Regions from separate parts of the Agarivorans sp. QJM3NY_25 genome, predicted to be linked through region 1. Evidence: predicted binding sites of a transcription regulator. Region 1 holds the regulator's gene; each other region holds the start of a gene.
The links. The regulator sigma-54, encoded in region 1, starts transcription at its own class of promoters, with help from an activator protein. The targets are predictions, from matches to a motif close to GTTGGCACGNNNNTNGNNT.
Positions count from the first base shown of each region.

Region 2: a site for sigma-54 is predicted at 5,115-5,133, ahead of ACRRSW_RS13640 (THxN family PEP-CTERM protein). Genes of this name have one in related genera too.
Region 3: a site for sigma-54 is predicted at 4,783-4,801, ahead of flgB (flagellar basal body rod protein FlgB). Genes of this name have one in related genera too.

Region 1 covers NZ_CP194041.2:4,148,840-4,159,931, reverse strand. The annotation lists gene mgtE (magnesium transporter) at 72-1,433, opposite strand; gene ACRRSW_RS18955 (HPr family phosphocarrier protein) at 1,671-1,940, opposite strand; gene rapZ (RNase adapter RapZ) at 1,927-2,784, opposite strand; gene ptsN (PTS IIA-like nitrogen regulatory protein PtsN) at 2,811-3,254, opposite strand; gene hpf (ribosome hibernation promoting factor) at 3,263-3,550, opposite strand; gene ACRRSW_RS18935 (RNA polymerase factor sigma-54) at 3,577-5,082, opposite strand; gene lptB (LPS export ABC transporter ATP-binding protein) at 5,134-5,859, opposite strand; gene lptA (lipopolysaccharide transport periplasmic protein LptA) at 5,856-6,401, opposite strand; gene lptC (LPS export ABC transporter periplasmic protein LptC) at 6,364-6,921, opposite strand; gene kdsC (3-deoxy-manno-octulosonate-8-phosphatase KdsC) at 6,918-7,469, opposite strand; gene ACRRSW_RS18910 (KpsF/GutQ family sugar-phosphate isomerase) at 7,469-8,434, opposite strand; gene ACRRSW_RS18905 (calcium/sodium antiporter) at 8,473-9,444, opposite strand; gene ACRRSW_RS18900 (ATP-binding cassette domain-containing protein) at 9,594-10,394, shown strand; gene mlaE (lipid asymmetry maintenance ABC transporter permease subunit MlaE) at 10,391-11,092, shown strand, end outside.
Region 2 covers NZ_CP194041.2:2,975,114-2,986,205, forward strand. The annotation lists gene ACRRSW_RS13615 (Gfo/Idh/MocA family protein) at 1-102, opposite strand, end outside; gene ACRRSW_RS13620 (hypothetical protein) at 230-364, opposite strand; gene ACRRSW_RS13625 (carboxylesterase/lipase family protein) at 569-2,266, shown strand; gene ACRRSW_RS13630 (glutathione S-transferase family protein) at 2,492-3,133, opposite strand; gene ACRRSW_RS13635 (LysE family translocator) at 3,636-4,250, opposite strand; gene ACRRSW_RS13640 (THxN family PEP-CTERM protein) at 5,181-6,089, shown strand; gene ACRRSW_RS13645 (hypothetical protein) at 6,279-7,418, opposite strand; gene ACRRSW_RS13650 (outer membrane lipoprotein-sorting protein) at 7,457-8,233, opposite strand; gene ACRRSW_RS13655 (AvrD family protein) at 8,430-9,422, shown strand; gene ACRRSW_RS13660 (ATP/GTP-binding protein) at 9,419-10,141, shown strand; gene ACRRSW_RS13665 (efflux RND transporter permease subunit) at 10,158-11,092, shown strand, end outside.
Region 3 covers NZ_CP194041.2:1,945,152-1,956,243, reverse strand. The annotation lists gene flgH (flagellar basal body L-ring protein FlgH) at 1-148, opposite strand, end outside; gene flgG (flagellar basal-body rod protein FlgG) at 175-963, opposite strand; gene flgF (flagellar basal-body rod protein FlgF) at 980-1,726, opposite strand; gene flgE (flagellar hook protein FlgE) at 1,883-3,220, opposite strand; gene ACRRSW_RS09045 (flagellar hook assembly protein FlgD) at 3,251-3,922, opposite strand; gene flgC (flagellar basal body rod protein FlgC) at 3,933-4,352, opposite strand; gene flgB (flagellar basal body rod protein FlgB) at 4,352-4,750, opposite strand; gene ACRRSW_RS09030 (CheR family methyltransferase) at 4,933-5,757, opposite strand; gene ACRRSW_RS09025 (chemotaxis protein CheV) at 5,776-6,687, opposite strand; gene flgA (flagellar basal body P-ring formation chaperone FlgA) at 6,862-7,542, shown strand; gene flgM (flagellar biosynthesis anti-sigma factor FlgM) at 7,619-7,942, shown strand; gene flgN (flagellar export chaperone FlgN) at 7,950-8,369, shown strand; gene ACRRSW_RS09005 (FlgO family outer membrane protein) at 9,184-9,930, opposite strand; gene ACRRSW_RS09000 (LPP20 family lipoprotein) at 9,989-10,465, opposite strand; gene ACRRSW_RS08995 (FlgO family outer membrane protein) at 10,446-11,030, opposite strand.

The sequences.
Region 1 (11,092 bases):
AAAGATAAATTTTTCGTCAGCGCTTAGGCAGATTGATATTTAGTAGGAGCTGCGATTTAGATACTCCTGCCTTAAGCTAATACTAAGGTGGCCATACCTAAAAAGGAGAACAAGCCCATCACATCGGTGATGGTGGTTAAGGCCATTCCCCCCGCTAAAGCGGGGTCGATATTAAATTTTTTCATTAATAAGGGAATACTAACCCCGGCTAATCCGGCTAAGGACATATTAATGAACATCGCCCCAGCGATGATAATGCCTAAAGTCCAGTCACCTTTCCATAGGGTGATCACTACCGAAATAACACTCGCCCAAATTAAGCCATTTAACATACCGATTGCGGCTTCCTTACCGATCAACCAGCGAGAGTTGCCCTCGCCAATGTGGCCCACCGCAAGCCCCCGGATCACGAGCGCTAAAGTTTGATTACCAGCGATGCCACCCATACTAGGAACAATAGTCATTAAGATCGCTAGCGTTGCCAATTGTTCAATCGTTGATTCAAACATATTGCTAATCGACGCTGCAATTAAAGCCGTACAAAGATTAACCGCTAGCCAGACGGTGCGCCGTTGAGTACTTTTTAAGACCGGGGCGAAGGTATCCTCGTCATCGTCCATCCCCGCCATCCCCATCATCGAGTGTTCCGCATGCTCACGAATAATATCCACCACATCATCGATGGTAATTCGGCCTAACAAGCGCCCTTGTTCATCAACTACTGGGGCAGATATCCAGTCGTGGCGTTCAAACAGGGAAGCCACGTCATCTTCATCCATGGCGACCGGTATGGTTTCGGCATTACTATCCATTACCTCTCTGACGTTGACGCTTGGATTAACGGTGAGCAAGGTTGATAGTGGGATATCGCCGAGTAGTAAATCATTCTCATCGACAACATAAAGTGCATCCGTTGCCTCAGGAAGTTCGCCCCTAAGCCGCAAATAGCGCAATACAACATCAATACTGACATCTGCCCGCAGGGTGATGGTGTCGGTATTCATGATACTGCCAGCGGTGTCTTCTGGATAAGCGAGCGCAGCTTCGACTCGATGGCGGTCTTGGCCATCCATTTGCGACAACACCTCTTGATAGACACTATCGGGTAGGCTGCGAAGCACGTAGGCGATATCATCGGTGTCCATTCCCTCGGTCGCTGCAGCAAGGGTTTCGGGGGCCATTAATTGGAGTACCCCTTCCATCACATCTTCGTTTAATTCTTCGAGGATCTCACCGTGCTTTTCCGGATCGGTGAGTTGCCATAATACTTTTCGACCTGCGGGAGGGCTAGATTCTAATAGTAGAGCGACATCACAAGGCGGCATCTGATGAAGCATTCGCCTAACATGCACAAACATACCACTATCGAGCGCTTGGTTTAGCTCCTGTAGGCGTTTGTGTTGATTAGGATTTAACTCCATCTCTTCAGGCATAAGCGGTCCTTATAGTCGTGTAAAGATTAAACCACGCTTTTAGAGCGGGTGAACCTGTCGCGGATGGTACAAAGGTTTTCAGCGGAACCCTTTGGGTAACATGTGTCACAGTTTACGGCTTGAGTACCTGCATCAGTGCTGTTTCTACGCGATAGGCTCTGCCTTGTCCGCTACGATATAAATATTCACTAAAAATGCAACAGGACTTAGTGTAGCAGTTGCATCAATAAATTCGCGTTATTCCTCGTCGAAGTTTGCTTCAACGAGTTGTTGTATGGCATCGAGAGCAGCCTCTGCATCGTTACCTTCAGAGATTATCGTGAGGGTATTGCCTTGAGCGCTTGCCAACACCAGCAATCCCATCACGCTGGCAGCCGAAGCGGTTTTTTTCCCGTCAATAATACTTACTTCAGCTTCAAATTCTTGTACCAATTCGACCAGTTTGGTGGCTGGGCGAGCGTGTAAGCCCAGTTTGTTTTTTACGACGACTTGTCTAGTGAGTTTCAAGTTTATGTTCCAAAGTTCGATGGCGCCGCTGCACCTTACGTTTTTGACTAAAGTGTTCAGCCAGTTGTTCGGCGACATAAACACTACGATGTTGTCCGCCAGTACAACCAATTGCGATGGTCAGATAGGCGCGATTATTGGCTTCTAAATGCGGCAGCCAAGATCCTAATAAATCAGCGATTTGCTGGATGTACTGCTCTACAAGAGGCTGCTTGGCTAAATAATCTTTAACCGCTTGATCGAGACCGCATAAAGGTCGTAGTTCTTCTTGCCAGTGCGGGTTCGGTAAAAAGCGAGCATCAAATAGGTAATCGGCATCATTGGGTACGCCATTTTTAAAGCCAAAGGACTCAAACACCATAATTAATTGCTGCTGTTGTTCTCCGGTCACTCGCGATCGAATGAGCTGACTCAATTCATGTACGGATAAACGCGAGGTATCTATTCTTAGGTCAGCATTGCGAGAAATGGGGGCGAGCAGGGCGGTTTCAGATTCTATGGCCTTGGCTAGAGACATGTCGTTTTGACTCAGTGGATGAACCCGCCGAGTTTCACTGTAGCGGCGGATCAGCGCATCATCTTTCGCGTCGAGAAAAATACTTAATAGGTTAAGCTCAGAGCCTTCATCGCGAATTAGTTGACCGATGGGTGAGGGTTCATCAGGTAAATTTCGCACATCAATGCTAATGGCGACTTTGGTGTACTGTCTTTTTAGGTGTTCAATTAAAGGACGCCATAATACGACTGGTAAATTGTCGACACAGTAATAACCTAAATCTTCTAATACTCGTAGTGCGACCGTTTTACCTGAACCGGAGCGCCCGCTAACGATAATCAGTTCCATGATAACCCCTAATAACGATTAGAGTCTTAGGCTATCATGATCGTGTATAATTCGTCATCACTTTGTGCTGTACGAAGTTGTTTGCATATTTGCTTATCGTTAAGTTTTTCAGCAACTTGAGCGAGAGTATTTAGATGTTGTTGACATTGGTCTTCGGGAACCAGTAAGGCAAATATTAAATCAACGGCTTGATTGTCAATGGCGTCAAAGGAAATCGCCGGAGTACAGCGTAATAATACTGCGGTCGCATGGTATTGATTGCCTATTCTACCGTGAGGGATCGCGATGCCTTGGCCAATGCCAGTACTGCCCATGCGTTCACGATTTAATAAACTTTCAAATATACTTTTAGATGTGGTGTCGAGTTGCTTCGCAACTAGTTCACTGATCAATTCCAATGCTCGTTTTTTTGACGAACATTGGACTGCACTTTGGGTGCAGTCCAAGCTTAGTACTTTATCTATTTGCATTACTATGACTAATGTTTGGTGAGTTTTTCTTTATGCTTAATGACTTGGCGATCGAGCTTATCGATGAGGCTATCGATGGCCGCGTACATATCAGCGTGTTCTGAAGTGGCGAATAATTCACCACCATTTAGGTGTATAGTGGCTTCGGCAATCTGATTCAGTTTTTCGACATTGAGAATAACATGGACATTATTAATTTGGTCGAATCGTCGTTGTAGCTTAGTAAACTTAGTGTGGACATATTCTCTCAAAGACTCAGTGATTTCTACGTGGTGTCCAGTAAGGTTAATTTGCATAGATGTCGTCCCCTTTATAGTGGCCTTTAAATAAGGCTCTTACGTTGGTTAGAAGGTGGAATAGCCAATGACTCACGATATTTAGCTATCGTACGCCTAGCCACCTTGATGCCTTGATCTGCCAAAATATCAGCGATTTTACTATCGCTGAGTGGTTTACTGGTATTCTCGGCAGCAACCAGTTTCTTAATTAATGCACGAATGGCTGTTGAGGAGCATTCTCCTCCACCATCGGTAGCCACATGGCTAGAGAAAAAGTATTTGAGTTCGAAGATCCCGCGAGGGGTATGCATGAATTTTTGAGTCGTGACCCTAGAGATCGTGGATTCATGCATTTCAACCGCTTCGGCAACATCATTCAATACCATCGGTTTCATGGCTTCTTCACCATATTCAAAGAAAGCTTGTTGGTGATGCACGATGCAATTAGAGACTTTCAGTAGGGTTTCGTTACGGCTTTCAATACTCTTGATGAACCATTTTGCTTCTTGCAGATGGCTGCGAATAAACTGGGTATCGTTGGCGTTGGTCGAGGTTTTAGTCATCGATGCATAATGTGAATTGATGCGTAGTTTTGGCATCGCGTCAGGATTGAGTTCAACCACCCAGCGACCTTGACGTTTAATCACCGAGACATCGGGAATTACGTATTGGGCTTGATTTGGTTCGACGGCATTACCAGGTCTTGGCTCTAAGGTGTGAATCAGCCGCATCACTTCGCGTAGCTGCTCCTCTTTTAACTTGGTTTTACGGGCCAATAAACGAAAATCTCGATTTGCTAATACGTCAATATGATTCGATACGATGTCTTTCGCTTCATTCAGCCAAGGTGTTTGTTCGCTGAAACGACTTAATTGGATGAGTAAGCATTCCTGTAGAGAGCGGGCAGCAATACCAACTGGATCGAAGTGCTGAATACGTTTAAGTACTGCTTCAATTTCATCTAACTCGACATCTAAATCATTATTTTCAATCGAACGTAGTCCCTCAAGTAATTGCTCACAATCTTGGGTCAGGTAACCTGATTGGTCGACTGCGTCGATGATGGCGAGGGCGATAGCTTGGTCTATTTCACTAAAAGGCGTGAGGCGCATTTGCCAGAGCAAGTGATCTTGTAAGGAGTCAACGGTTTCACCTTGAAACAACATGTCGTTGTCATCACTGCTGCTACCGGATGAAGAGCTGGCAGGAGCCGAGCTCGCGCTGTAAATGTCATCCCAAGTTGAGTCAACCGGAAGATCGTCTGCGACGGTATCTTGACTAATCGCATCGCCAGTTTCCATCTGGCTGCTATCGATCTCCGTTTGGCTATTGTTTGCATCACTATTTTGCTCGCTGGCTGATTTAAATTCAGCCGAGTCTGCGTCATTTGCTTGCGCTTCATCTGCTTCTAGCAGAGGATTACTCTCCAAAGCTTCTTGGATTTCCTGCTGCAGATCCAGCGTCGAAAGCTGGAGTAAGCGTATGGCCTGTTGTAACTGGGGGGTCATGGTTAATTGCTGACCAAGACGCAACTGCAAAGATGCTTTCATTAATTACCGCTGTTCCTTCTTTTTATTATCGCGTTTGAGGACATACTTTAACTATAGCTTGAATTGTTCACCGAGATAAACTCGTTTCACATGCTCATTTTTAAGTATCTCCTCAGGTTTTCCTGAGGCTATCAGTTCGCCTTGGCTAACGATATAGGCGTGCTCACAAACATCTAGTGTTTCTCTTACATTGTGGTCGGTGATCAATACACCCAGACCGCGATCACGAAGATGTTCAATGATTTTTTTTATATCGATAACAGAAATAGGATCCACGCCTGCGAAGGGTTCGTCAAGCAAAATAAACTTAGGTGCGGCAGCTAGAGCGCGGGCAATTTCTACTCGGCGACGTTCACCGCCCGACAGACTCATGCCTAAATTCTTGCGAATATGACCAATATGAAACTCTTCAAGTAAGTCATCGAGCGCGCCCATTTGTTGTTGTTTATCGAGGTCTTTACGTGTTTCTAAGACCGCTAAAATATTCTTTTCTACCGAGAGGCGACGAAAGATAGATGCTTCTTGCGGTAGGTAACCTATGCCTTTGCGAGCCCGGGTATGCATGGCGGTACTTGACAGATCTTCGTTGTCAATTAGGATCCGCCCTTGGTCCCTTGGGACTAAACCAACCACCATATAAAAAGTGGTGGTTTTTCCAGCGCCATTGGGCCCTAATAAACCGACAATTTTTCCAGTTTCAACATTGAGACTCACGTTTTTAACGACCTTGCGCCCCTTGTAACTTTTGGCAAGGTTTTCTGCAATTAAGGTACTCATGGTTGAGGCGTGGCCTTGGGGGCAACTTTGTTGAGTTGTTGGGGTAAGAAAATGGTGGTCACCCGACTGTTTTGGTCGCCCTGAGCAACCATTTCTTGTTTGTTAATGCTGTATTTAATCATTTGACCTTTGACTAAGCTTTCTTCTTGCTTCAGCAGTGCATTGTTAGTAAGCGTAAGCGTTTGAGTCTTCAAATCGTAACGCACTTCGTTCGCCTCTGCTTCAATGGGCTTACCATTATCTAAGAGCTGATAGAAGGTGGCTGGTTTGCCTTTTGCTATCATCACTTCGCTGCCTTTTTGCTCACTTCCGATAACGCTCAGTTCTTCGGCGCGCATTTTTATCGAGCCTTGAGTCACGACGACATTATTATAAAAAGTGACGCGATTTTCTTTGATATTAACCTGTTGACGGTCGGCATCGACGACAATTTGTTTATTGAAGTCGTCTTCAAGCGCTTGAGCCCCCCAACTGATGAGTAACAGGCTTGCTAAAAAGGCTAATTTATTCTTGTGGATTGTGGTAAACCGCTTCGATATCATTTAATAAAGTCACTATTTCATTGGCTAAATCACCGTTCATTCCGCGTCCATATAATTCGTAGGATGGGCCATAAACGGTAACGAGTTTATCACTATGCATGGTTTCGTTTTGCAGGTCGATTTCCAAGCTGTCTGTAATTAAGTCACGAACGTATTTGCTGCGACTCAAGTTTTTAATTACTACATTGTCATTTAACATGACCGTGTGTTGCTGCTGTACTGTAGCTTGATCGGCCACGATTTGCCATACAGGTTGTTTGGGATCGGGATATACCAAGATTTTTGGTTGGCTGAAAGTGGTGTGCTTGAGTTGCTCAAAATACGCCATCTGTTCGGCATAAATACGATAGCGGGGCCTTCCCTGTTCGCCAAAACTAACACTGTATAGCTGTTCGGCAATAAAATTGGGTTTATTGATTTCGCGAGTTTCGGTCAGTTGTTGGGTATCTGACGGGCTGAGCTGCCAAAGCACCAAAGCCACCATAAATAAAACCGCAAAAAACCAAGTGGGTTTATTCATATACTCATGCCCTGAGCATTTTGTAGCTGTCCTTGTGCCTGAAGAATTAAATCGCATAATTCCCGCACTGCACCATAACCCCCAGCGGTTTTAGTCACTAATTTGGCAGCTTGTTTACATAATGGATGGGCGTCATATACAGCAACCCCTAAGGCACAGGCATTCATGACTGGAACATCGACCACGTCATCGCCGATATAGGCACAGTATTCGGGGCTTAAGCTTAGCTTTTGTTGTAATTGTCGATAGGCTTGCATTTTATCTTGCTGGCCCTGAAATATATGCTGCACACCTAAAGCTTGCATGCGGGTGCTGACTAAATTTGATTGGCGGCCGGTAATAATCGCAACCTCAATACCTGCATTGAGTAATGCTTTAATACCAAAGCCATCATGGGTGTGAAAGGCCTTTAATTCTTCGCCATCATTACCGAGGTAGATCCGACCATCGGAGAATACGCCATCGACATCACAAATGAGCAATTTTATATTTCTGGCTAAACTGTAGTTTTGCTGGGTGACCGCACCGTAGGGCGTTTCAACACTCACTAATAGACTCCTGCTTGCAGTAAGGTGTGCATATTAAAAGCGCCAATTACGGTTTGTTGATGGAGCACAAATAGACCGTTAATTGAGTCTTTCTTCATCAGTTTAAGCGCATCAAAGGCTAACCAATCATCTTCTATTACTTTAGGGTTGTGTGTCATCACTTGACCAATTGGCGTTTCATGAATATCGATACGCTGATCTAGGATCCTGCGTAAATCTCCATCGGTAAAAATTCCGACTAAATGTTGCTGCTGATTGACGACGCCAACCATACCTAAACCTTTGGCGGTAATTTCAAATAGTGCTTCTCGAATAGTTTGTTCGACTACAACTAAAGGAATTTGTTCCCCGCTGAGCATAATGTCGTGAACACTCAATAGCAGTTTTTTGCCTAAACTGCCACCCGGATGAGATAGTGCAAAATCATCGGCAGTGAAGCCTCGAGCTTGGAGTAGCGCCACGGCTAAAGCATCTCCCATGACGAGCGTAGCGGTAGAGCTAGCGGTTGGCGCTAAGCCGAGAGGGCACGCTTCACGGGGAACGGCAACACACAGGTGGTAGTCGGCCAATTTTGCCATACTTGAGAGAGGGTTACTGGTGAGTGCAATTGAGCGTACACCGATACGGTTGAACACCGGGTATAAGGAGAGGATCTCTTCTGACTCTCCAGAATTTGAGAGCGCAATAACAATATCATCGGCGGATATCATGCCCAAATCACCATGACAGGCTTCGCCAGGGTGCACAAAAAAAGCTGGGGTCCCGGTCGACGCTAAAGTCGCGGCTATTTTATTGGCAATATGACCCGACTTCCCCATCCCGGTAAGGATGACCTTACCTTTACCCGCTAAGATTAACTCACAGGCTGCACTAAAATCTTGGTTTAAGTATTGGTGCAGATTTTCGATGCCCAAAGCTTCGATTTCTAAAACCTGTTTAGCGGTGGCGATATAATCAATTGACACTCAATTTCCCTCAAATAATGCTGAATAAAAATAGTCGCTTAAGCCGAGAATAATAACAGTTGATAGGCAACAAAGCTGCAGCATAATATTGCGCCTTCCCAACGTGATATTTTGCGACTTCTGCCAAAGAAGCTCATTGACATCACAAACAGTAATAAGGTTACCCCCATCATGACATAGAAGTCACGTTCGGCAGCAAGGGCGTCAATTGGACCGGGGGCGAGCATTGCGGGGACCGCTAATACGGCTAAAATATTGAATAGGTTTGAGCCGATAATATTACCCAGAACCAGGTCATCTTCTTTCTTGATGACCCCTGCGATACAAGCAGCTAGTTCTGGCAGACTGGTGCCGATGGCGATGATGGTCAAGCCGATCACTAAATCACTGATCCCAAAATAGCGCGCGATTTCTGAGGCTGAACCGACTAATATGTCAGCACTTATCGGCAATAATACTAAACCAACCGCAAGCCACAACAAAGCTTTGCTGGTTGCTACATCTTTGGGGACTTCCGAAGCGGCTTCTTCCATCATTGGATCTAGTTTGGCGTTGTTACGTTGACGTAGCGAGCCGATGATGAGAAAGGCCATCATGGTTACAAATATCGTCAATAATAAGGTACCTTCTATATATCCAAGATGTTGGTCATGTAATATCCAACCAGCAAATGCCGTGGCGGCTAACACCATCGGTAATTCTCTAAATAACGTTGATGATGAAACGAATAAAGGTTTGAATAAGGCGGTCACGCCGAGAACTAAAGTGATATTGGTAATGTTGGAGCCGATTACATTTCCCACTGCGGTATTCATTTTGCCTTCTAAGGCGGCGGTTGCTGAAACCATAACTTCTGGGGCAGAGGAGCCCAAGGCGACGATGGTTAGGCCAATAATCATCGGCGGTAAACCAAAATTGTTAGCAATAGCGGCAGCGCCAAAAACAAAACGATCAGCACTCCAAACTAAGAGCGCTAAACCAACAACTAATAATAAACATTCAACGAACATGGGTTTCCTTGGATCAACAAATATCAGTGATGCGGACAAAATAGCAAGCATTGTCAACATTTTCCTGACAAAAGGGAAGAGTTTAACCTTGAGTGTCATCAATTATCTCAATAATATGGCAGCCTTGAACAGTCAAGATTGCTGATGGAGTGGCTAAAAATTTGATTGAAGTAAAACAATTAGCATTTCAGCGCGGTGACAAAGTTATCTTTGAAGGCCTCGATTTGCGTATTCAGCGCGGTAAAATTACCGCAATTATGGGGCCTAGCGGGATCGGTAAAACGACCTTACTTAAACTGATTGCTGGGCAGCTAAAGCCGCAGTCGGGTGAAGTGCTGATCGACCAGCAAAATGTGCATCAGCTGAAACGTCGCGAATTATTCAAGTTACGTAAACGGATCGGCATGTTATTTCAAAGTGGTGCTTTGTTTAGTGATCTTAATGTTTTTGAGAATGTCGCGTTTCCCTTACGAGAACATACTCAGTTACCGGAAGTGGTATTGCGAAACTTGGTGTTGATGAAGTTACAAACCGTGGGTCTACGTGGCACCGCGCAGCTGATGCCGAGTGATTTGTCGGGCGGAATGGCGCGTCGAGTGGCGCTAGCAAGAGCGATTGCCTTGGAGCCCGAGCTAATTCTTTACGATGAGCCCTTTGTTGGTCAGGACCCCATCTCAATGGGGGTATTGATTAAATTGATCCAAGGCTTGAACCAAAGTTTACAATTGACCTCGGTGATAGTTTCTCATGATGTGAGTGAAGTTCTTAGTATCGCTGATTACGTGTTTGTAATTGATGGCCATAGCGTATTAGCCCAAGGTAGCGTCGAAGCAATTGCGTCAAATCCGAATCCGCGTTTGGCGCAATTTCTCAATGGTCAAGCCGATGGCCCGGTGGCTTTTCATTATCCAGCAGACGATTATGCACAAGCACTTAAGGCGGCCTTATGATTGACGTTATTGCGCTATTAGGTCGTAAGACCCTATTACGCTTCGCCTCGCTCGGCCGAGCGAGCTTAATGTTATGGCATGCCTTATCGAGCTGGCCAAGTCGGCAATTGCTGAAAGATACGATCTATCAAATCTATGTGGTGGGGGTGCAGTCACTGCCTATTATCTTGGTTTCAGGTCTATTTATTGGGATGGTTCTGGCGCTACAGGGCTACCATATTTTGGTCGATTTTGGTGCCGAAACCAGTCTTGGTCCTATGGTTGCGTTATCGCTACTTCGGGAGCTTGGTCCGGTGGTGACCGCTTTGTTGTTTGCAGGGCGGGCTGGCTCTGCGCTCACCGCAGAAATTGGCTTGATGAAAACTACTGAACAATTATCCAGTATGGAGATGATGGCCGTTGACCCACTTAAGCGGGTGATAGCGCCGCGTTTATGGGCTGGGTTTATTGCCATGCCCCTATTAACGCTGATGTTTAATTTGGTCGGTATTTGGGGCGGGTTCTTAGTTGGCGTGGAATGGTTGGGGGTCGATAACGGCAGCTTTTGGTCGATTACCGCAGCATCCATAGAGTTTGGCCAAGATATTGGTAATGGGATTATCAAGAGTGCGGTGTTTGCGATTACGGTGGTTTGGGTAGCATTATTCAATGGTTACGACTCAACCCCTAGCGCTCAGGGGATTAGTCAGGCGACGACG
Region 2 (11,092 bases), 1.2 Mb from region 1:
ATTACGGGTGCAGAATACTAAATCAAGCTTGGCTAATTGAGTTATAAACGGTAGGTAGGCTTTCTGGGCGATATCACCCAAACCAATCATCGCAACTTTCATGTTTATCCCTTTTAATCATTAACGCCAGAATTGACTAAGCGCGTCTTATTAAAAAGGAATTATGGTAACCGATAATTACAATCAAAGACACTCGCTATTCACCTGAATTTAAACAAAAAATAATCTGTTAGATGATTTTGAATAACATCTCTTGGCCGCCGTCAAGCCCCCACATGGCATCCAAAAAGAAAATAAATTGATGCGCCACAAATAGGTCCATACCGGTCACTAACGCGGCAAAGGCAAAGCTACAAAGAAGCAAAACATAGCCTTAAATAAACGGAGATGATACTCACGATTTATGGTAACACTTTGTAAGTTATCGTAACAATCACAGCCCCCTCACACTTCAACAAAGCCGCACCCTTTAACTAATTACTCGCACCATATTGTAAACACTTACCTCTTTTCGCCAGATATAGTCGAGCAAAACTAAAAACATAAACTCGACTGAATAGGACAAGTTATGAAACTCTGTGCACGCAAAATAATACACTTATGTGCCGCCTTACTCATCGCCATATTAATGGCAGGATGTAATGATGATCACTCGCAAACATTTCCTTACCAAGGTGTCGCACTACAAGAAACCCAATATGGTTTTGTGGAAGGTTTCGAAAGCCAAGAAAATAACACCATTGGCTGGCTAGGGCTCCCTTACGCTCAGCCCCCCATCGCTGAATTGCGCTGGAAAGCTCCGCAAAGCCCTGAAGCATGGCATGGCACTTTGCAGGCAAAAGCATTTAAAGATGGGTCAATACAAGGAGATAACTCCGAGAATGCGACAGGCAGTGAAGATAGCCTGTACCTGAATATTTGGCGTCCCAACACGGCAGACAAAGACTTACCAGTGTTGCTGTTTGTCCATGGCGGCGGCAATCGAAGCGGATCACCAAAAGAGTTTATTGGTGACAAGTTAGCTGAAGCGACAAACAGTATCGTGATATCAATCGATTATCGCTTAGGGGCCATAGGCTGGTTTAGACATCCGGCGTTAAAAAGTGGCGATCTGGCTAGTGATTCTGGCAACTTTGGTCTGCTTGATATTATTCAATCGCTGAAATGGGTGAATCAAAACATCAGTAGCTTCGGGGGCGATCCCGGTAACGTGACCCTAGCCGGTCAATCTGCTGGTGCGAGAGATACACTGGCACTGATGATCTCGCCCCTTGCCAGTGGATTATTCCATAAAATATTGGCACTCAGTGGCGGCATGACCACTTCCGAGACAAGTGCTGGTGACGCTATCGCACAACAAGCCGTGATCCAGCTAGTCATCAATAATGGCGAGGCAGATAACCAAGCAGATGCCATGATCTGGATAGCTCAACACGAAGATTTTGCCGCTTACTTAAGAGCGCAAGAAGCAGATAAATTTCTCGCTTTATATGGCCCAGCACCGATCAAAATGGCACCTTTCCCACACTTGTTTAAAGATGGCTATGTACTCCCTGCTGAGGGTTTTGAAGTACTTAAAACCGGTCACTACAACAAAGTTCCGGTGATGCTGGGCAGCGCGCAACAAGAATTTGCTATTTTTGCGCTAACCGATCCTGAATTTGCCCCATTACTTAGAGGATCGCAAGATCCCGATTTACTGGACTCTTATGGCACCGCAATGCATTACGGCAGCAACATCTACGCGGCATTCAATGTGGAAAATGTAGCCGACCAACTGGTAGGGAATCCAGACCAGCCTCCGGTATTTGGTTACCGTTTTGCTTGGGGCACAAGGTCTGGCGTGGTGAAATCACCAGCAGACACGCTTGGTTTATCCGCGACTCACGGCGCTGACATGGACTTTATAACGGGTCAATGGAGTAGTGGTATGAATCAGTGGTTCAATGGCGCGTTCTATTTCGACGAAAACCAACCAGGACGTGATGCTCTAAGCGCTGCAATGATGGCATATATAGGCAACTTCCTGCATACCGACTCGCCGAATGGTGAAGACCTCACAGAATGGCAAGCTTATAGCGTGCAGCATCAAATCATGCGTTTAGATGCAGATCTTGGCACTTCGATCATCGCAATGTCTGATGCTGTCTACGACAAAAATCAAGTTGATGCAGAAATGCAAACGGACTTAGCTTCCGATGAGTATCATTATTATATCGATAAGATTATTTCCGGACGTTTCTTCTGGGATCTTTGGATGGAGTAAACTTAAGCCGTATCCGCTATCGCAGTCAGCGAAAATTCAGCTGACTGTTGCGGGGCCAAAACTGACAGCATACACATCCGCCATTCACTTCGCCTATAGATAGTTTGCTGCGATCAGACTCATCTTCTTAAAATCATGTCCCTACTCAGGGCTCGCACCTAGTTGTGGCACTCACTTAATCACGATTTAACAGTTTAACCAGCGCCAGCTTAAATAAACTGAATGTTAATACGCTTCACGCGCTTTCAGCTCGCTAAAATCACTCATGATCCATTTTTTATAACCACGCCGACATCTTAAGCGTTGATACCATTGTGTCACTTTGGGCGGGAGCGTTATCTCTAATCCTTGGGATGTTAAGCGATAAAGAATAGAGCCAACACAAATGTCGCCAAGTGAAAGCGATGAACCAGCTAAATACGGACTCTCATTGAGCCTTTGCTCAAGAATATTTAAACATGCCTCGCATTTTTGTAATTGATGATTAACCTCCACCATATTCCGTTGGTTTACTGGCATTCGATAATACCCCCAAAATGTTCCCATAAACGCGGGCTGGAAAAGTACCTGTGACCAGTCCATCCAGCGCTCGTATAAAGAACACTGATAAGGATCTTGAGAATGCCATTGAGGATAACCGTAACTCGCGGCCAAATACCGCAAAATACTGTGTGATTCCCAAATCACTTTATCACCATCAATCAGGACAGGAACTTTCTTCATCGGATTTAGTTTTGAAAATTCAGCGGCATCTAATCCACCAAATCGCCCCCCTAATTCAATATGCTGATAAGAATTGCCTAGCTCTTCAAGAAACCACAAAACTTTTTGAACATTAAATGATGTCGTTCTTCCGTAAATTTTCACCTAACCATCCATTAAAAAGAAGACCATAAGTAGATCTCTATCATCCAAAATCAGAGTCGATATAACGACGACATCCCCAATTCAAAGGAAACTAATCAAGATCCACTGACCCCTCTTAACTCACCATTTAAACTGCGCAGCGGTAGAGCTTGGCATGTTCTAGCAGAGACTCACCCGCTAAGCCAATAGCAACATCTTCGGCTTACAGCATTTCCTCAGGATTACCGTAAACGTAAACCAGACATACTTCGCGAGTGTCTTTACAAACAGCTTGAATTTCTAGTCTACGATAACCATCTGGCTGATGAACCCGCTCAAATCACTCCATTTCCGCCAAGGCTTAGTGGCTCGCTGTTTGCTGTCGCGCCACAAGTACATAGATGTTGACCAAGGGAGGCTCAGAGCGACTTCGACACTCACTAGATTGTAACCACAATGAATCGTCAGAGCATCGACCAGCTGCAAGTCTGAAGGTTTAATACCTTCACCCGAGAATAAGGACTTAACGGCTACTTAAGGCGAGAGCCCCTGATGCGCCGACTAAAATACCACCACTAATTCGATTCACTACATTTAATCTTGCTTTTCCTGCACGCAAAACCTTATTTGCAGAGAAGGCATATAACATCACCATCGTAAAATCTAATAATGCCATAGTAGGACACATAATAGCCATTTGCGAAAACACTGGCTGAGTAGTATCAATAAATTGAGGAAAAAAGGCAGTAAAAAACACGATCGCTTTGGGATTGCCAGCTGCCACCATAAAACCCGACACGTAGAGTTTAGAATTTGAAACGTTTTCTAAATGATCATCCCTTTTGAACTTACTTTCTGAAGCAAACAACATCTTCACCCCCATATAAAACAGGGTTGCCGCGCCCAACCACTTAATCACATCAAAGGCCGCTTCAGAATTAGCAATAATTACTCCCAAACCAATCGAAACCAAAATCATTTGAATGAAATTAGCGCTAATATCCCCAAGGGCGGTAAATATGGTTCTTCTCACACCGTAATTAATGGAATTAACGATACCAAGAAAAACACTTGGGCCCGGTGTCGCTGTCAGCACCAACGATGCAGCAACATATGCGAACCAAACATCAACACTCATAAAACATCCCGACTTCATTTTGCTTACATCTCTGAAATGGTAACTCATTGAATGAAGTGAAGCACGAGCACTGTACGAGAGTGCTTAAGTTCACGACGACTGTGTCAATGGTGTTCGGCCTCGATTGCAGTGAACAGACAAGGCTAAAGCGATTCGATCAAAAACCAATCTCGACTAGACTCGCACGCATTGCTTCACCGGAACACTGCAATGCAGCCAGTTCATCGTCCACAACAAGAAGCTCAATGCCTTTTCCACACCTCTAGTCCCAATGCAAACCGATAAACTTAAGGCCACATGACTCAAGCCATATTACCGTTTAAATGAACCGATATTGGTCATACGGTTTTACTATTGTCTAATATAGCTTCCACTAAGGAGTAATCACCACGCCAATGACTAAGTTGGTGTATTCTTTACCTACAATAATTTTATAAACGGCTTGTTTTACCTCTAGAGCCAACCGCTCTATATGCTCAGATCATAGTCAAGCCCAAACACCTCTTGATTGAGCAAGGCTAAACCCAATATTCACCGTAGACCAAGCCGACACTTTAGAGTCACCATCCAGGCTCCGCCTGATTCATCATCTGTACAATCTCAAGTAGGTTTTTATCTGCGAGTGAGGTTTTAATCTGCGAGTGATAAACCCCTTGCAGCAACAGTAAAGTTTTATCTTCTTTCATTGAATAATGAAGAGGCAGGTCTGAGCCCAAGAAATAGATCCAACTTGAATTTTTAACCGATGCTTGGCCAACAACCATGATCAAAAGACTTTGATTTTAAGTGTCAGTAAATTTTACACCACGCTCACTAAAATGTAATACTATATACATAAAGCATTGTTTTTAAAGGATTTAAAATATTGGCCTCATATTTGCATTTACTGGAATCATATAAAACTCCTAAATGAACCAATAGATGAGCAACATGAATAAATTTAAATTAACTTGTATCGCATTAGGCTTAGGTTTTTCAAGCATTTCAGCAAACGCAGTTCTAATTACAGATTGGGATTACCTAAACGATGCTGGCTTCGGCACTGATTATACTTCAGAAGCTGGCGACGCAACAGGTGTGACTGCAACGGGTGCTACTTTAGACCAATTTGACCCACTTTTTAGTGGTGAACTCCCTAAAACATTGTCTTGGGGTCAACCTTATAAAGCGGTGAACCCAAACGAATTGCAAAGCTCTTTAGCAATTGATGATTCTAAAACTGGTTCAGTAACCACCAGTGTTGTAGATGGTGTTGGTGCCTTAGCGTTCTCTGAAGGTACAGGTTTAACCCATGAAAACTGGGGTGTAACGGGTGATACTTTAGTATCGGCAACTTTATTCGACGGTTTGTTTTTAGCCCCAACCGCGCCAGTGTCATTGCCTCCTACAGCTGCACCAGCTCTCCAATTTCAAATTCAATTTGAAGAAACCTACAACCACCCTACTGGCGGCACATGTGAATATGGCGGTACTCTAGACGGTGAAGTTGGTATCAACCAATCTGGTTGTGCCGATTTATTCACCATTATATTAGATGATGATGTTTCTTTCACTCAAGATGGTGATGCTATTTTCTTAAGTAATAGCTTCGTTATCCCAGCAGACGGCTTAGACGACTACGAATATACCTTAACAACTCGTTTGTTAGGTCTAACATTCGTTGAAAATGTAGATTGTCCAGAAGGTAAAACCTGTATCGGTTTCTTAACTGAAGAAGATAATACCAATACCCTTGAAGCTGCATTTGCTATCTCAGCTAGAGAAGTGACAGAGCCAGGTACTTTAGCTATCTTTGGTTTAGGTTTATTAGGTTTGGCTGGCTTACGCCGCCGTGCTTAAGACCGAATAAAAATGATGCGAAGAATTTAGCATCATTGCTTAAGATGAAAAGCGCAGCCCCCTGTACTGCGCTTTTTTTTCAAATTTTATATGTAGAAGCTTTATTCGAAGCCAGTGGGCTGCTTTCGACAGCAGCTGTTTGGCTCTGATGTTTATCAAGTAAGCCAAGACGAGAAAAGTTCGACGCAACTAAAAGTAATACTCGAGTCCCAGTGATAAGTAACTGTCTTTGCTCATGTAGAAAATCGGCTCAGTGGGTGACATGGCCGATAACCAGAACCCTTCTGCCACCCAACGAAAATGATGACTCACCCGACCTGACGCGGTTAATTGATATAGCTGCGAGTTTTTTTTAAGATCAAACAGGCCCGACAACAATAACTCCGTATCACTGACATCGTTTGCCTGCCATCGAAGCCCTACAAACAAATCGTTATTATAAAGCGTTGGCGGTGCCTGAGTGTCCCGATTATCCCAAGTATACTCGGCAATCAAACCCAACTGTCCCGGGCTGAATTCAAAGCCGTATAGGGAATACTCCGCCCCAGTGACCAGCGTCAGATAATTTTTACCTTCCCCATGTTTGGCAACACTTTCCCATTTCCACAGCAGATCATCTCTGGTCCACTGCAGGTCTAATCCGAGCTGAGTCATAGTGGCGTAAGATTGCAGTAGCTGAGCACCGTCATCGAGCAACATCGGCTCTCGGCTATTCCCATTGAATAAGCTAATCCCAAGATCTAGCTCGTCTCGCCAAAATGCCACTCTGGCCGCCAAATCCAGATTGCGCTTACCGTCAGAATAAACAATCTCTTCACCCACCGGCTTCCCCGGAGACAAACGTTGCTGCGGTTCGCGAAATGGTCTCACTTGATGAAACGGCAACAACAATAGCTGTGCTTCCCCCCACTGAGGCCAATACTGAAAGTGCAGCATCGGCTGACCAATCTTCTCGTCGTTACCTAACGCTATCCGCCCGTCATACTGATTTACGATATTGATTGGCTGATAGACTTCGGTAACCCCCCAGTAAACGGTATCAATACCGACCGTCACCGAATAACGCTGCGCATTATAAGCAATGTTCGCCTCACGCCAGTTCCCAAAAATCACATCAGCTTGTGGCTCATACCGTGAATAAGGTGCCAGCAGAACATTCCAGCCATCGTCATTCCACCACTTCAACTTAGGCGCTAAGGTAATTTGCGGATTAAAGCGATGGCAACACTGTTCTGCTGATAGCGGCGCCTCGGCGTATACTTCGCCCGCCAGACCCGCATAGCCTTCCAGCATCATCTCTGCCGAGACATCCCCGACATAAACGGCCATCAATATACAAACCAGACACCTCATGCTTTTAACCATCATCAATTATGCCTGTAAGCCCGCTGCAACTGTCTGGGGTCGAACTGACTTTCAGGGAGCGTTAATCCCAAGCGATAGTCCTGCCAGGTAAGCTCGGTGGTGCGTTTCGAAATTAAGTTCTCCATAAAGGCAATATGTGGACGCCAGTAGCGATCTTCATATTGCTTATACTCTCTCAGAGAAAGCTTCTTAAGTGGTGTTCCTTTGCGATCGAAATATTCAATCTTGCGTGGCTGGTAAATGGACTGATCGATCCAGGCAATCAATTTAGAGTAACCGGAATTCACATATTGTGGATAACAGGCCAGCAACCAGTAACGATGCTCACCTTGCACTTTTTCACCCACCAGTTGATAGCGATATTTATCCAACTCCCACGAACTCATATCTTCATAGGCAAATTCACTTCCCATAAATGGGCCGGAGCGATTATTCGACGAAATCCGCTTCACTCGCTTAATGGACGGCAGATACAGCCACTGATCATCCGCTTCAATCGCATGGCTAAAAGTCAGTAAACTGGTCCCGGCTATATCGCGAGGCGCTTTAAAATAGGTAATGATTTTATCACCCTCATCAGCCTGCTCTTTACCTTGCACCGTCAGTTGGCGCTGCACCGCGTCACCATTGGCGGCTGTAATCGTCATTTCAACCGTCGCAGTGTAAGACTGATAACCACTATCTCGATTCACCATCTCGGTTGCGATATCCAAACCAGTGGGTTCTTGGCCAAACGCCAGGCTCGATATCATTAATAGCAGCAATATGCTTTTTATCATGTTTCCTCCTTGATGCCATATCCCCATATTCAACGTTGAAATATGAACAGACAGTAAACATACATAAGTTGTTGAAAAACTTAACCTGTACGATCAGACAGGTTTATTCAGACAAGCGGACAGGATAAAAATATAAGCAAAGCAGCTAGCATGATTTTCTCAAATAACTGTTCGTATGTTAGGAGTAGAAACCGAAATGGAAGCTGAACCAATCTTAGAACAAGGATGTACACTCATTCCACATATCGATGATGCACTCGGCCCCGCCGCACAACGTTATTTTGGCGAGGGATATAAAAAAACCCAATATCGGTGCAACGTCAAATACACCGCCAGCTTCGCCGAAGGGACCATCGCGATTGATTACCGAACCGACTGGTCACAAAAGGAAAAAGTCAGTAGCCGCCCGCCCCACCTGAGTACTATCGATGCGTTTCTGGTTGCGGGTCGAATTGCCTGTGAGCTGCTCAGACGAGAATTCAACTTAAGCGAACAACAGACATCCCAGGCATGGATCCGACACTTGTCCATCAAGGCTGGCAGTGAAGCTTTAGAGGATCTGGTTGCCGTTCCGCTCAGCACCCGGCTAATAAAATCGGTGACCAACAATAACAGTATGTTTGGGGTTCTCAGTCATTTCAAAACAGTCTTAAAAACAATGGAAGTTGAGATCATTATTGACCACCCGCCGGGTATTGACAGCCACACGGTGAATGCGGCTCCCTTAAACGCTGAAGAATATTTCATCGATGAGTTCCGGGAAAGACACTGCGAACTATACAACAACAGCTTTAATGATAAATCCTGTGCAGTTTCTTGTGAACTCACCCTACAACGACCGGGAAATCAATTCAGCGGTCTGATGGGCCAATATCCACACGCCCTGATGATTGTGGATTGGCTAACCAGCTTCGCTCAGCTTTCACAATTAGTGATGTATCGTTTAGATAATGTGCAACGAAACCAAACCAATAACCTGTGGATGCGTTCAGTCAAAATCACTGCCCCGTACCCAATTATTCCCCAGCAAAAACATACCCTTACTTTACGAAGTACGCGCAACTCGCTAATCAACAAAAATCACGAACAATGGCGTCTTGCTACCGTTTCAGGCTCTATTGCCAGCCATCCGGAATTCTCACTTAGCGCCAAGCTTTGCCACTCACTTCCCCAAGGAACAATCGCATGAAAATTGCCATATCAGGAACCTATTCAACCGGGAAAACAACCCTAACCGAAGCGCTCGCCATTGCAACTGAGATCCCCAGAACTCAGGCCAGAACGATGCGGGAAATCCTGCCGGATGCAGTTCCAGGAAAAACCCTGGAACAATGTAAACCCTTTGAGTTACTCACCCTTGGTTTAAGCAGACTAACCGAGCGGATGATTAACGAAGAACAGTTTGGTGATCGTTTTTTTTCCGACGGTTCTAGCCTTCACGAATGGGTATATGGTGCCGCCAGATTAGAAACCGGAATTAATCCATCTGAAAGTGACTTGCTGTTAGCCCTAAAACGTATCGCAGGCGCTCCTTATGCCTCACTTCACAAAGGCTATATTGAAGCATTTGGCAATGTCGCCAAACGCCATGCAAAAAAAACCTACAGCCAATTTGTCCATCTACCGATTGAATTTGATTTGGTCGCAGATGGTCACCGACCGGTCTCCGAAGTATTTCGTCAGCTCTCCAATGATCTGTTACTAAATACACTCAAAGAACTGAATATCCCGTACATTGTCGTCGGTGGTGAGCTGCGAGAACGTCTGCTCACCATTGCGCAACACTTTCACCTACCGCTACGCATGGATCCCGATGAGGCGATCGAAACCGCAGTCAATAAAGTCAAGGCGGAAGCGATCGAAATCGAAAATCATCGTCTGTCGGTCCTTGCCGCTCAACAAGCTTAAACATAGGATATAAATCATGATTAATTGGACTAAAAAGCGTGCCTGGCTGGCGATTTTTGCTTGGCTTGCCACTCTGGCGGTAGCCTTTATTGGCCTTGGCAAACTGACACTGAATAACGACTATAAGGTGTTCTTCAGTAAAGATAACCCCGATCTGGTTGCTTTCGAACAGATTGAAGATAAGTACAATAGCAATGACAGCGTATTAGTGGTACTCAGACCCAAATCTGGCGACATTTTTCAGCCCGATGTACTGCAAACCATCATCGAGCTCACCGAGCAAGGCTGGCAAACCCCCCATTCTTACCGAGTCGACTCCGTTAGCAACTATCAATATACCCGCGCCGTCGATGATGAACTGCTGGTCGAGGATTTCATCTCATCAGATGAACTTCAACAGCAAGCTGTACTGGCGGATAAAAAGCAATATGCATTACAACAACCCGAGTTGCTCAATCGCTACCTCGCAGCCGATGCTAAATCGACAGCAATCAACGTACTGGTTCGACTTTCAGTCGATGAACAGTCGGAAGAAGTGCGAGAAATAGCCCAATTTTGGCAAGATCTGATTGCTCAAACTCAAGAGCAACACCCAGAGATCGAATTTTACCTGACTGGTCAAGTGATGCAAAATGATGCCTTTGGCGAAGCCTCGCAGCGAGACATGGGCAGCCTCGTGCCCATCGCATTGTTACTGATCATTCTGGGTACCGGAATCTATCTGCGCAGCATTTGGAGTTCTGTCGTAATCACGCTAGCTATCTTATCCTCGATCTTTATAGCTCTTGGCGCAGCTGGCTGGCTGGGCATCGCCATTACCTCACCTTCGGCTTCCGCACCTATCATTATTTTGACCATGGCGGTCGCCGACTGCATCCATTTTCTGCAAGGCTTCAAAAAAGCCCAACTCGACGGCAAGGCAAAACCAGAAGCCATCGCTGATGCAATGGC
Region 3 (11,092 bases), 2.2 Mb from region 1:
CGAATAACGAACCAGTCACGCGCGCTTCTATTGCAACTTCTTCTGGATAAACAGGTGCATAAGTCGGGTCATCGGGAACCACGGCATGATTGACGCTTGCACATCCCACCATCGTTATACTCATCAACGCTACGACTAATCTATACATCAGTCATCCCTCTCTCTGATCTGTGTTTACAATTGTTGAGTTGCAAAACTTAACATTTGATCGACGGTAGATATAACCTTTGAGTTCATCTCATAAACACGCTGTGCTTCAATCAAATTCACCAACTCTTCGGTAACATTAACATTGGATGTTTCTAAGGCTCCTTGGCGAATAGAACCAAGGCCATTTTCGGAAGCAATCCCATTTTGCGGTGCACCACTGGCACCAGTTTCTAAATATAAGTTCTGACCTTGAGGCTCTAAGCCCGAAGGATTCACAAAGTCACTCAGGGTAATTTGGCCAATTACCTGACTATCGGTTTGACCGGGCAAGCGAACACTCACTTCACCATCTTCACCCACCGTAAAACTTTGTGCATCGGCTGGTACTTGGATTTCGGGTTGCAGCGGATAACCAGATCCCGGAGTCACTATCGTGCCTTCGTCATTCAAACTAAATTGACCATTACGAGTGTAAGCAGTCGTGCCATCAGGCATTAATACTTCGAAAAAGCCACGACCGTCGATCATCATGTCAAAGGAATTGTCCGTGGTTTGCACATTACCTTGATCATGATTCTTTTGGGTGGCAATCACCTTTGCGCCAGCGCCAATCATTAGACCGGAAGGCATTTTGGTGTTTTGTGAAGAACGCCCGCCAGGCTGATTCACAGTTTGATAAAGTAAATCTTCAAACACCGCTCGGCTTTTTTTATAACCAATAGTACTGGCGTTAGCGAGGTTATTAGAAATAACCGATACATTGGTTTGCTGGGCATCTAAGCCAGTTTTACTGATCCATAATGCGGGATGCATAGTACACTCCTTATTGCTAGCTTAAGCGCAACAAACTGTTAGTCGCTTTTTCGTTTTCTTCAGCAGTTTTCATCATTTTTATTTGCATTTCGAATTGGCGTTGCATGCTAATCATATGAGTCATCTCTTGGACTGGATTTACATTACTGCCTTCTAATGCACCTTTAGTCAGTTCAACCGTAGCGTCTGGTTGGTATACAGCACCTGTGGTACTTCTAAATAAACCATCACCGCCTTTGCTTAAATCTCCAGCAAAAGGCTTACTCAATTTGATTCGGTTAACTTCTTCCAGGGCATCACCTGGCGCACCTTCAGGTCGTATTTCGATGGTGCCATCTTCGCTAATTTCAAGCTTTTCAACAGGTAAAGGGATAATAATCGGTGCATTTTGATTACCTAACACCGGCTGACCTTGCATGGTTTGTAGAACCCCTGCTGCCGAGATCGTAAAGTTGCCATTTCTAGACAATGCTTCTTGACCATCTTTATCTTGAACCGAAATCCAACCTTCTCCCTGAATCGCAACATCTAAATCACGACCCGTGGTTTTTAACATACCGTTGGCAAAATTTTGACTAGGGGTCTCAGTCATGGCAAATACTCGCGACGGTAAACCAGGGCCAAATGCCTGCATCGCTCGTGCGTTTTCTAGATCGGCTTTAAAGCCAGTCGTGTTCGCATTCGCTAGATTATTGCCTCGCACCGCGAGCGACTGCATATTTTGTTTTGCGCCGGTCATCGATATATAAAGTAATTGGTCCATCTTATTCCCTTCGTCAAATAGCTGACTCATGAGAAATAGAGCAATTATGGTGCCAAACAATAAAAACTTATAACAAAGCCAATAAAAAACCATATAAATCAAGTAAATAAAAAGGCAGCGAAGGCTGCCTTTTTATTATTATGTCATCCGATATGATTATCGAATTTGAATAATAGTTTGCTGTAGAGTTGAATTCACTTCCAGTGCTCGAGAGTTCGCTTGGAAGTTTCGTTGCGCACTAATTAAGTTAACTAACTGTTCAGTGAGGTTCACGTTGGCTTGTTCTAAGGAAGCCGAGTTAATTTTACCAAAAGTGCCAGAGTTACCTTCACCTGCAATCGCTTCACCACTTAATTGTGTTTGTTGCCAGGATGTATCACCGATTTGTGATAAGCCCTGATTGTTCGCAAACTTAGCCACTGAAACTTTAGCAATATTCGAAGTTTGACCATTACTATAAGACGCAACCACTAAACCGTCAGGCCCAATATCAATCCCAGTTAATTTACCAACTGTCGATCCATCCTGCGAAAGACTAGACACTTCGAAAGCTGCGTTATACTGAGTCGGTCCGTTCAAATTAAAGATAAGCGTTTGCGTAGAATCTACCGAACCCGTCGCCGCATCCCAAACCCCACCAGGGCCATTTGGTGGCGCAGTTCCTAAAGCGACCGTTTCAATAACCGCAGGCACTGTTGATGCTAAGGCCCCCGTACTATCAAATGTTAAAGTAGCCGAAGCCGGAATCGTCGCGTTGGTATTACCCGCGTTTGGCACATGAGCAGTGCCTCCACTCACGTCGGTCGGTTCACCATCAACATAGATCAACTTATGCCAAGTATTTGCCACAGAGGAATCTTTTACAAAGAAGGTTTCCGCAACATGAGACCCACCCTGAGAATCGTACACAGTCACCGAAGTTGCTGAGGTATAAGTATTACTATCAGAAGGATCGAAGTCACCAATATCATGAGTCGTGCCACTAGAGGGCAAGTTAAAGCTCATATTGACTTCACTGGTTTGGGTCGGTGTACCAACTTCAGCGCTGATCTGAATGGCGTTTGTCGCCGCCATACTCACTGCCGAAGGAGTACCACTGTTATTAACCGTATATCCCTGTAAATACTGGCCTTGCGAATTCACAATAAAGTTATCCGCATTTAATTTGAAGGCACCAGCACGCGTAAATTCGCGAGTCTGGGTAGTCAAATCAGCAGCCGTAACAAAAAAACCTTCTCCACTAATCGCTAAATCCAAAGCATTCTGGGTAAAGTTCAAACTTCCCTGGTGGAACTGCTGTGCAACATCCACCGTTTTGGTTCCGTTACCCACTGCAGTACGAGCATTTGAGAAAATCGATGTTGCATACACATCGGCAAACTCTGCCCGCGACTCTTTAAAACCAACGGTATTGACGTTCGCAATGTTATTCGCGGTTACGTCAAGATCCTTTTGCGAGGCATTGATGCCGCTCAACGCGATATTAAATGACATCTCTCAATCTCCTATCGTTTATATACTTTACTAGGCTTTGGCAACTTCAAGGACATCGCTCATCGCGATACCACCCAAACCTTCTAAATTGACGACTACGCCAGATGTACCACCAGCCAAACTTACACTACTTACATTCGCGAAAGTTGCGGTGGGTAAACTGATCTCTTTACCGCCCTGAACGCCATTTACTTTGACGTTATATTTTCCATCTGGCATTTGATTCCCGTTGGAATCAGTACCGTCCCAAGAGAAGTTCATATTGCCACTCCCCTCACCTAAATCGATAACTGTAACGACTTCTCCAGCTTCATTTTCAATCGTCACTTTAACATTGGTCGTTGCAGCGCCTGTCACCGCTACCCCTTCAAAACCACTGCCCGTATTGTGGGCATAGTCCAAGGGTACCAATACTTTTTGCCCCACTAGCGTTGAGGCTTGCAAAGCTGCAGACGAATTCATAATCGAGTTCATCGTGTCAAATTTGGTTCCCAGCTCGGCGATACCTTCAGAAGTCTGGAAGGAAGCCATTTGCGCGATCATTTCAGCGTTATCAACTGGCTTACTCGGATCTTGATATTGCAACTGGGTGGTCAATAGCGCGAAAAAGTCTTCCTGCCCTAATGACTGATTATTATTACTTTCCGGAACAATCGACTCAGGTTGCCAACGGTTACCTTGTAGTGGATCAATAGTAGACACGACCTACTCCTTAACTTTTACCCAGATTGAGAGTGCTATTTAGCATTTGCTTCGCAGCTTCAGTGACCTGCACATTCGCTTGATAGGAGCGCGAGGCACTCATCATATCGGCCATTTCTTCAATCACATTAACATTTGGTTTAAAGATATAACCATCTTCATTCGCCATGGGATGTTCTGGGTAATACTCTTTACGCAAAGGGGCATCCGACTCGACAATACCAGCAACTTTAACTTTTGCCGACTCGCCTTGAGCGTTACCCGCACGTTCTAACTCTGCAGCAAACACGGGCTTTCGAGCACGATAGGTTTGGTCAATACTAGAGCTGATGCTGTCAGCATTCGCCAAATTACTGGCGGTAGTATTCAATCTCACCGACTGGGCCTTCATCGCTGAAGCCGAGATATCAAACACGTTGAAGAAACTCATTATTGACCTCCTTTAATCGCATTACGTAAACCAGAAAATTTACTAGACAAAAAGCCGATACCAGCTTGGTATTCCAGACCATTTTGCATAAAATCTGCTTTTTCTTGCTGTATATCGACGGTGTTACCATCGCCCGTGTCGGGCTGGTTAGGGATGCGAAAACCTAATTCTGAAAATTGGCTGCTACCACCGCCCATATGACGATCATTGGTAAGTTGCATGCCACTGTGCTGTCCAGCCTTCGCGGCTGCAAAAGCCTTATTAAAGTCAATATCCTGTGCTTTATAATTAGGTGTATCGGCATTAGCGATATTACTCGCGAGAACCTCAGACCGCCGAGCTCTTACCCCAACCGTATACTGATGAACACCTAATGCTTTATCGAAAGTTATTGCCATACACACCTCTTCGCACAATTACAAATAGAAAAATGCAAAAGCTGTGCCAGTGTTTTTTTGACGTTGGGAATACAGAGTAAATAGGAAAGTAAAGCCTGAGTAAGGCGAAGCACTGAATACTTAAGGACCTTTAGCGGCAAAAAGCGGCAAGAGTTGCCTATTCTGCCGCTCTATCGTTGAAACTATTTCAGTTGATATACAATGCCGGGATTACATCGCAACATATTAAATCGATCGGTTAAACCAGTAATTGACTCGGAAGCGCCCAGCATCAAATAGCCATTAGGATTTAAAGCCTGAGCAAATTGATTCAAAATCTTAGATTTTACTTCAGCGTTAAAATAGATAAGCACATTTCGACAGAAAATAATGTCAAACTTACCCATTAATGAATAACTATCGAGTAAATTTAGGGGGCGAAAATTGACATTTTTTCTAACTTTGTCATTCACTCGAAAACGACCGTCACCGCTGGCTTCAAAAAATTGACGTTTACGTTCAGGCGATAAACCACGCGCTAAAGCTAAAGAATCGTATTCTCCACGCTTACAATGTTCCAGCATTGACGGCGAAATATCGGTCCCAACCACCTGAACACCCATCGATAAAGCACCAGGCTTTCTCGCTTGATACTCAAGAGCGGTCATCATGATTGAATAAGGTTCTTGTCCCGATGAACTAGCCGCCGACCAAATTTTAACTGGTCGAGTGAGTTTTTGGAATTCAGGAAGAAGCTTATCGCCCAATAACTGAAAAGGATAAGTATCGCGAAACCATAAGGTTTCGTTGGTTGTCATCGCATCGACCACCGAAGCACGGAGATCTCGCTCGCGTAAGCTCATCGCTTTTTGAACCAACTCGGTTAAACTTGCGATAGAGTACTGAGCCATTAGCGGAGACAGACGACTTTTCACTAAATACTGTTTGTTATCGCCTAATACAATTCCACATTGCTTCTCTAAAAAGCCACAGAACTGTTTATATACATCGTCAGTGATTGTTCTCACAAATGCGTCCACACTCTTCTATAACGATTGACGAACAGCCGCAGCCAACTCGTCAGGATTAAATTTAGCAACGAAGGCATTAGCACCAACTTTATTTACCATCGCCTGATTGAATACTCCACTGAGCGAAGTATGTAAGATTATATGTAAATTCTTTAAGTCTGGATGAGAGCGCACTTCAGCTGTCAGCGTGTAACCATCCATCTCTGGCATTTCGATATCAGAAATAACTAACGCTATTTGATCAGTAATCGGCCCATCTTTTGCCATATTCACCAATAATTCATAAGCTTCACGCCCATCTTGGCAAAGAAGTGCCTCAACCCCCAAAGATGTCACCGCTTTTTTCACCTGATTACGCGCCACCGATGAATCGTCAACCACTAATACTTTTTTATCATTTTTAACATTTTCGGTTGCTTCATCCACGATCGTCTGGCTAACCGTGGTGCTTACCGGAGAAATTTCGTCCAAGATTTTTTCGACATCCAAAATAGAAACTAACTCTTTTTCTACTTCGGTAACCGCGGTCAGATAGTTAAATTTACCAGCTCCTTTTGGTGGTGGCAGAATATCTTCCCAATTCATATTGACAATTCTTTCAACTGAGCCCACTAAAAAGCCTTGGACCGAACGGTTATACTCAGAAATAATAATAAAACACTTAGAAAGATCTTCGATAGGTCGGCCGCCAGTCGCTGAACTTAAGTCGATAACGGAAATGGTTTGACCTCGAATATGTGCCACACCGCGGATCACAGGATTAAGCTTAGGTAATGCCGTTAGCGGAGGACATTGTAATACCTCTTTGACTTTAAAAACATTAATACCGTAGCGCTGAGAACCATTTAACCTAAACAACAACAATTCTAGGCGATTTTGCCCAACCAACTGAGTCCGTTGGTTTACCGAATCTAAAATACCCGCCATACGTTTGTCACTCCTTAGACCTAGAAAAGGGCATTAACTTTGCTTACCCCTGTATACTAATACTTAATCTTACTTAATAGCCGTTTTTTTGACGCTGTTTAACCTAGTGCCAACTTGTTAAGCATAGACAAAAAAGCCAATTGTTACTTTGCTTTAATCGGTATCATATAAGAAATGCTAAAAAAATTTATCACCGCGTTACTATTAATTTTCTTTAGTCTTATAGCTCACACTAGCGAGTTACACCAGCAGCTGGAACAATCAGCTATCAATTTTGTCGACTCTCACATCACTCACCAGCCCGATCAAAAAATTGAGTTAACCGCTAATCAATTGGATGAACGCATCGCTATACCTAACTGCCCTAGTGGCTTTAGCTACAGCTTAGCAAACGGTGAGATAAGGCGTAACACTAGTGTTCTCGTCAGTTGCACAGACGAAACCAATTGGCGATTATACATCCCTGTCAGAAAACAAGTATTATTATTGGTTGTGATTGCCAACGGTCCTCTTCAACAAGGAGCCGTACTGACTAAACAACACTTAAGTCTATCTTATTTACCGGAAAATCGCTTACGCGGAAACTACTTTACCGAACTTAACTCGCTATTAGGTGCTAAGCTTAAACGGAGTTTAAGAAAAGACCAAATAATAAATGGGCGCGATATTTGCTTAATATGTAAAGGAGATGCTGTGATAATTTCTGCCGGTGCAGGCGGTTTAAGTGTTAGCACTCAGGGAACGGCTTTATCTAGTGGTAGTATCGGTGATACCATAAAAGTAAGAAACAATAAGTCACAACGCCTAGTCACTGGTCGGATAAAGGCCTTAGGTTTAGTTGAGATAAAACTTTAAATTTTTTCTCAAGTTTTGACATTGAAAGCCGATAGCTATATTGAATACGAAAATTGATTAACTGTGGGGCGCCATTATGGCTTTAAACATTAATAACTTAGGTGGAAGCCGTCCAAGTCAGCTTGACTCTAACCGAGTCACCGACAAAGGGACGAAAGAAAGCACTGAACAACGTTCAACTGCTAGCTCTGCTGCAGCCCAGGATTCAGTTATGCTTACCAACGAAGCACAACAACTCAACCGTATTCAGCAGAATTTGCTTAACGATTCTGACAGCAGAAGTTCTAAGTTAGAATCAATCAAGCAAGCTGTGACCGATGGTACTTATCAAATTGATGCCAATAAGGTAGCCCAAAAAATGGGTGACTTTGAAAGTGAGTTTAATAAAGCTTTTGGATAATTAGCCAATGATCGTAGCCCTACTGAATACTCAAGAGCAGCAACTTAATTTGCTGCTTTCTCTTTTGGAACAAGAAAAGCACGCCTTAGCTGGTGATGATACAATTGCCTTATACGCAATCGCGTCTCAAAAAGAACAAGCTTTAACTGCAATCACTCAAGCTGATCATGATTTAGAATCGTCGGAACAAACTCAACAATTAATTGACGTTCCTGAGTTAGCCGAGCAAGTTGAGCGGATCCAACAATTACTCAAGCAGTGCCAAGAGTTAAACACTATTAATGGCGAAATTATTCAAGCAAGCAACGAAAAAGTTCGCCAACTGAGCGCGGTAATTGACCAGCTACAAAACCAAAATGCCACAACTTACGATAAATTAGGCAAAAAACATAGCTCACAGCGTATGGGAAAAGGCTTTAAAGCCTAGCTGTAATTACTCGAACGACCATGTAATTAGACCCCTTACTCCCATAAGCGCCCCTAAATTAAACCGCTAGCTTAGCTTCATTGACTTCAAATCCCACAAATATACTCCGCCAATAGTAAAATGTACCAGAGGTTTTACGGCAAACAAATATCATCTGCCATTCCCTCTAATCCATAAGACCTAATTGTTCTACGATATATTATCTCTTCACCATGAGATCTCCATTCGCTGAATAAAATAGGAGATATCATCAAGTGTTACCGCCGATGTAAAAATGACCCACTAACGCCGACTGAAAATCGATCCACCTGAGGCACAATGTTCGTACGTTTAAATGATGAAGCGGCGGACTATGATTAATTAGCTTCACTACTTCAGATGCACTGCGAGCTTTGTCAGCGATAAACCAAAGTGTTCCGACAGCATCGATATAGTCCTTTATCCATTAATAGTTATGCCCCTTGATAACCATCAATGGTAAGCCACCATTGGTAGCAACTTAAGCGCTAGATTTTAATGCCGTTAAAAATAGGAGTATGACCATGATTATTCATTATTGATTATTCAAATCAAAAGCTGTCAGACGAACAGAACAGAGGGCAAATATATCGAAAGTCACCGCAAAAAGTATCACCCAGTAAAATGTAACATTCGCTCTATGAAGAGAGCTTCACTGACTGAATTTCATATTTCAGGCTTAGTTAAAACACTTTTTATATTGGACAAAAATCAATCGAGAAAGATAGGCAGACTTTAAAAACAAAAAACCGCACTGCAAGGTGCGGTTTTCCATGAATGTAATAGACGAGAAACGCTACCCCCGCTCCCCCATTGGAGCCATCGGTTTACTCGCAGCTTGTTTACGCGCTTCGATGATCATCACACCATCGCGCTTCACTGGAGTTGGCACTTTACTTTGGTAAACTTCATTGGGGATCCATTCTTGCGCCGATGCAACCACCACTTTAGATTGAGCACCAACAATTCTCGCGTTCACTAAGATCCCATCGTTAGACTTACTAAAAGTGCCCACTAACAGGTATTCTATTGGTAAACGTTTAGCTAACTCTTTCACATTTCGGCTGTAAACAAAATCACCTTCAGGCGTAATACGAATAAAGCCAGTGGTTTTATAGTCAATCACAGAAAAGCCACTTTGCTGCATCTCATACACAAAACTTTCGGCAATTTGCATACCAAACAGGTCGGTGGTACGTAGGTTATCAAGAGGCACAAATGAGGCAACCCCGATTGGTGTGTCTGCGTTTACAAATTGAGAGCTAGAAACCAAACGCTGTGACATCATATTGACATAATCGGTCAATGTTTTTTTAGCATCAGGGTCACTCTTCATAGTCTCTGGCGGATTTGCTAAGCGGCTCGGTGCACTGCTTAAAAACAGTTGGCCATCTTCATCCACCAGTCCCTCTAGATAACGCGCATTTTTAGCCGGACTTACGTTATTCGAAGGATCCACCACCATCACTTTCTGCATCGAAGAGCTATTGGAGCACCCCAACAACATCGAGGTGGTCATGGCAACCAGTATAATACCTTTCATGTCACGTCCTTAATCGTCCATTACGCTTAAGATATCGGCATGAAAGCGAAATTCTTTACTAAAATTGTATGGTTTTTTGACTCTCTAGGTGCCGAGTTGGAGCCATTGACATAGTAACCCGATATACCTCCCTAAAATCAAGTTGTAATTCGGTCACATACACATCATCAACAGCATAGGCATTAATCACCTTCGCACCTCGAATTACCCCAGCCACCGAAGCCGCTAAACGTTCATTGCCTAACACCAAATCACTCACAGTAGCGGTACTATCAATGTGTTGCCCATAAACTTGCTCGGATAATTCACGGTAAGCATCCAGCTTAGAGGCTTTCATCGCCCGTAATTGCTTGGTTGATTTATCGGTTCCCCTTTGTTGGCTAATTGGCGCATAACCAACCGCATTCACTACTGTAAAATCGCCAGGAGGCTGATAAGTCCATTCAACCTGCTTGACCTGAGTCGTCGGAGTACAAGATAGCAATAACAATAGTGCTAAGCTAAAAGACCATATTTTAAAGTACAGTTTGTTCATGGCGTTGTAAGCTCCCATTCATGCTTGTGACTCGAGGAGAGCTTGCTCCTGCGCTATTTGGAATAAATTGATAAGCGGCCGACACCACCTGTTGACTGGCTAAATTAACTAGCCGCAAATTCACATGCCGGCCAGAGGTTGTTCGTTGAAAACTACCAACCACCACATAGCTTATTTGCATTTGTTCGCGTAAAAGTTCTGCATCGCGCGATAAAGAAAATTCACCGTAGCCGGGGTCCATCTGTAAACGTCCGGTGAGTCTTGCCTCAACCGTATGGATCCCCTCTCGGGATAAAGCGGCAAACATTGCCTCTGCAATTTGCCGCCCAAATCCATCACTGGATTGCAAGTTGTCCAAATCAACCACTGAACTAATCGCGACCGTATCTGTAGCACTCAACTCTAAATCATCGGTTAACTGCTTAGAAAGATTATCGACATGTGCGTACAATACTGCATCTTGTTGTTCCCTTGGTTCAACATAAGGATAATTAGTAATATGGTGTAAGCTGGTATTGCATCCTTGTAACGCAAGCACCGCCAGTAGTAAAGTCGTATAACGCATAGTAATCTCCTCCGACTAAACACTATTAAGCAATAACCATTCCAGTCAAAAAAATAACGCTT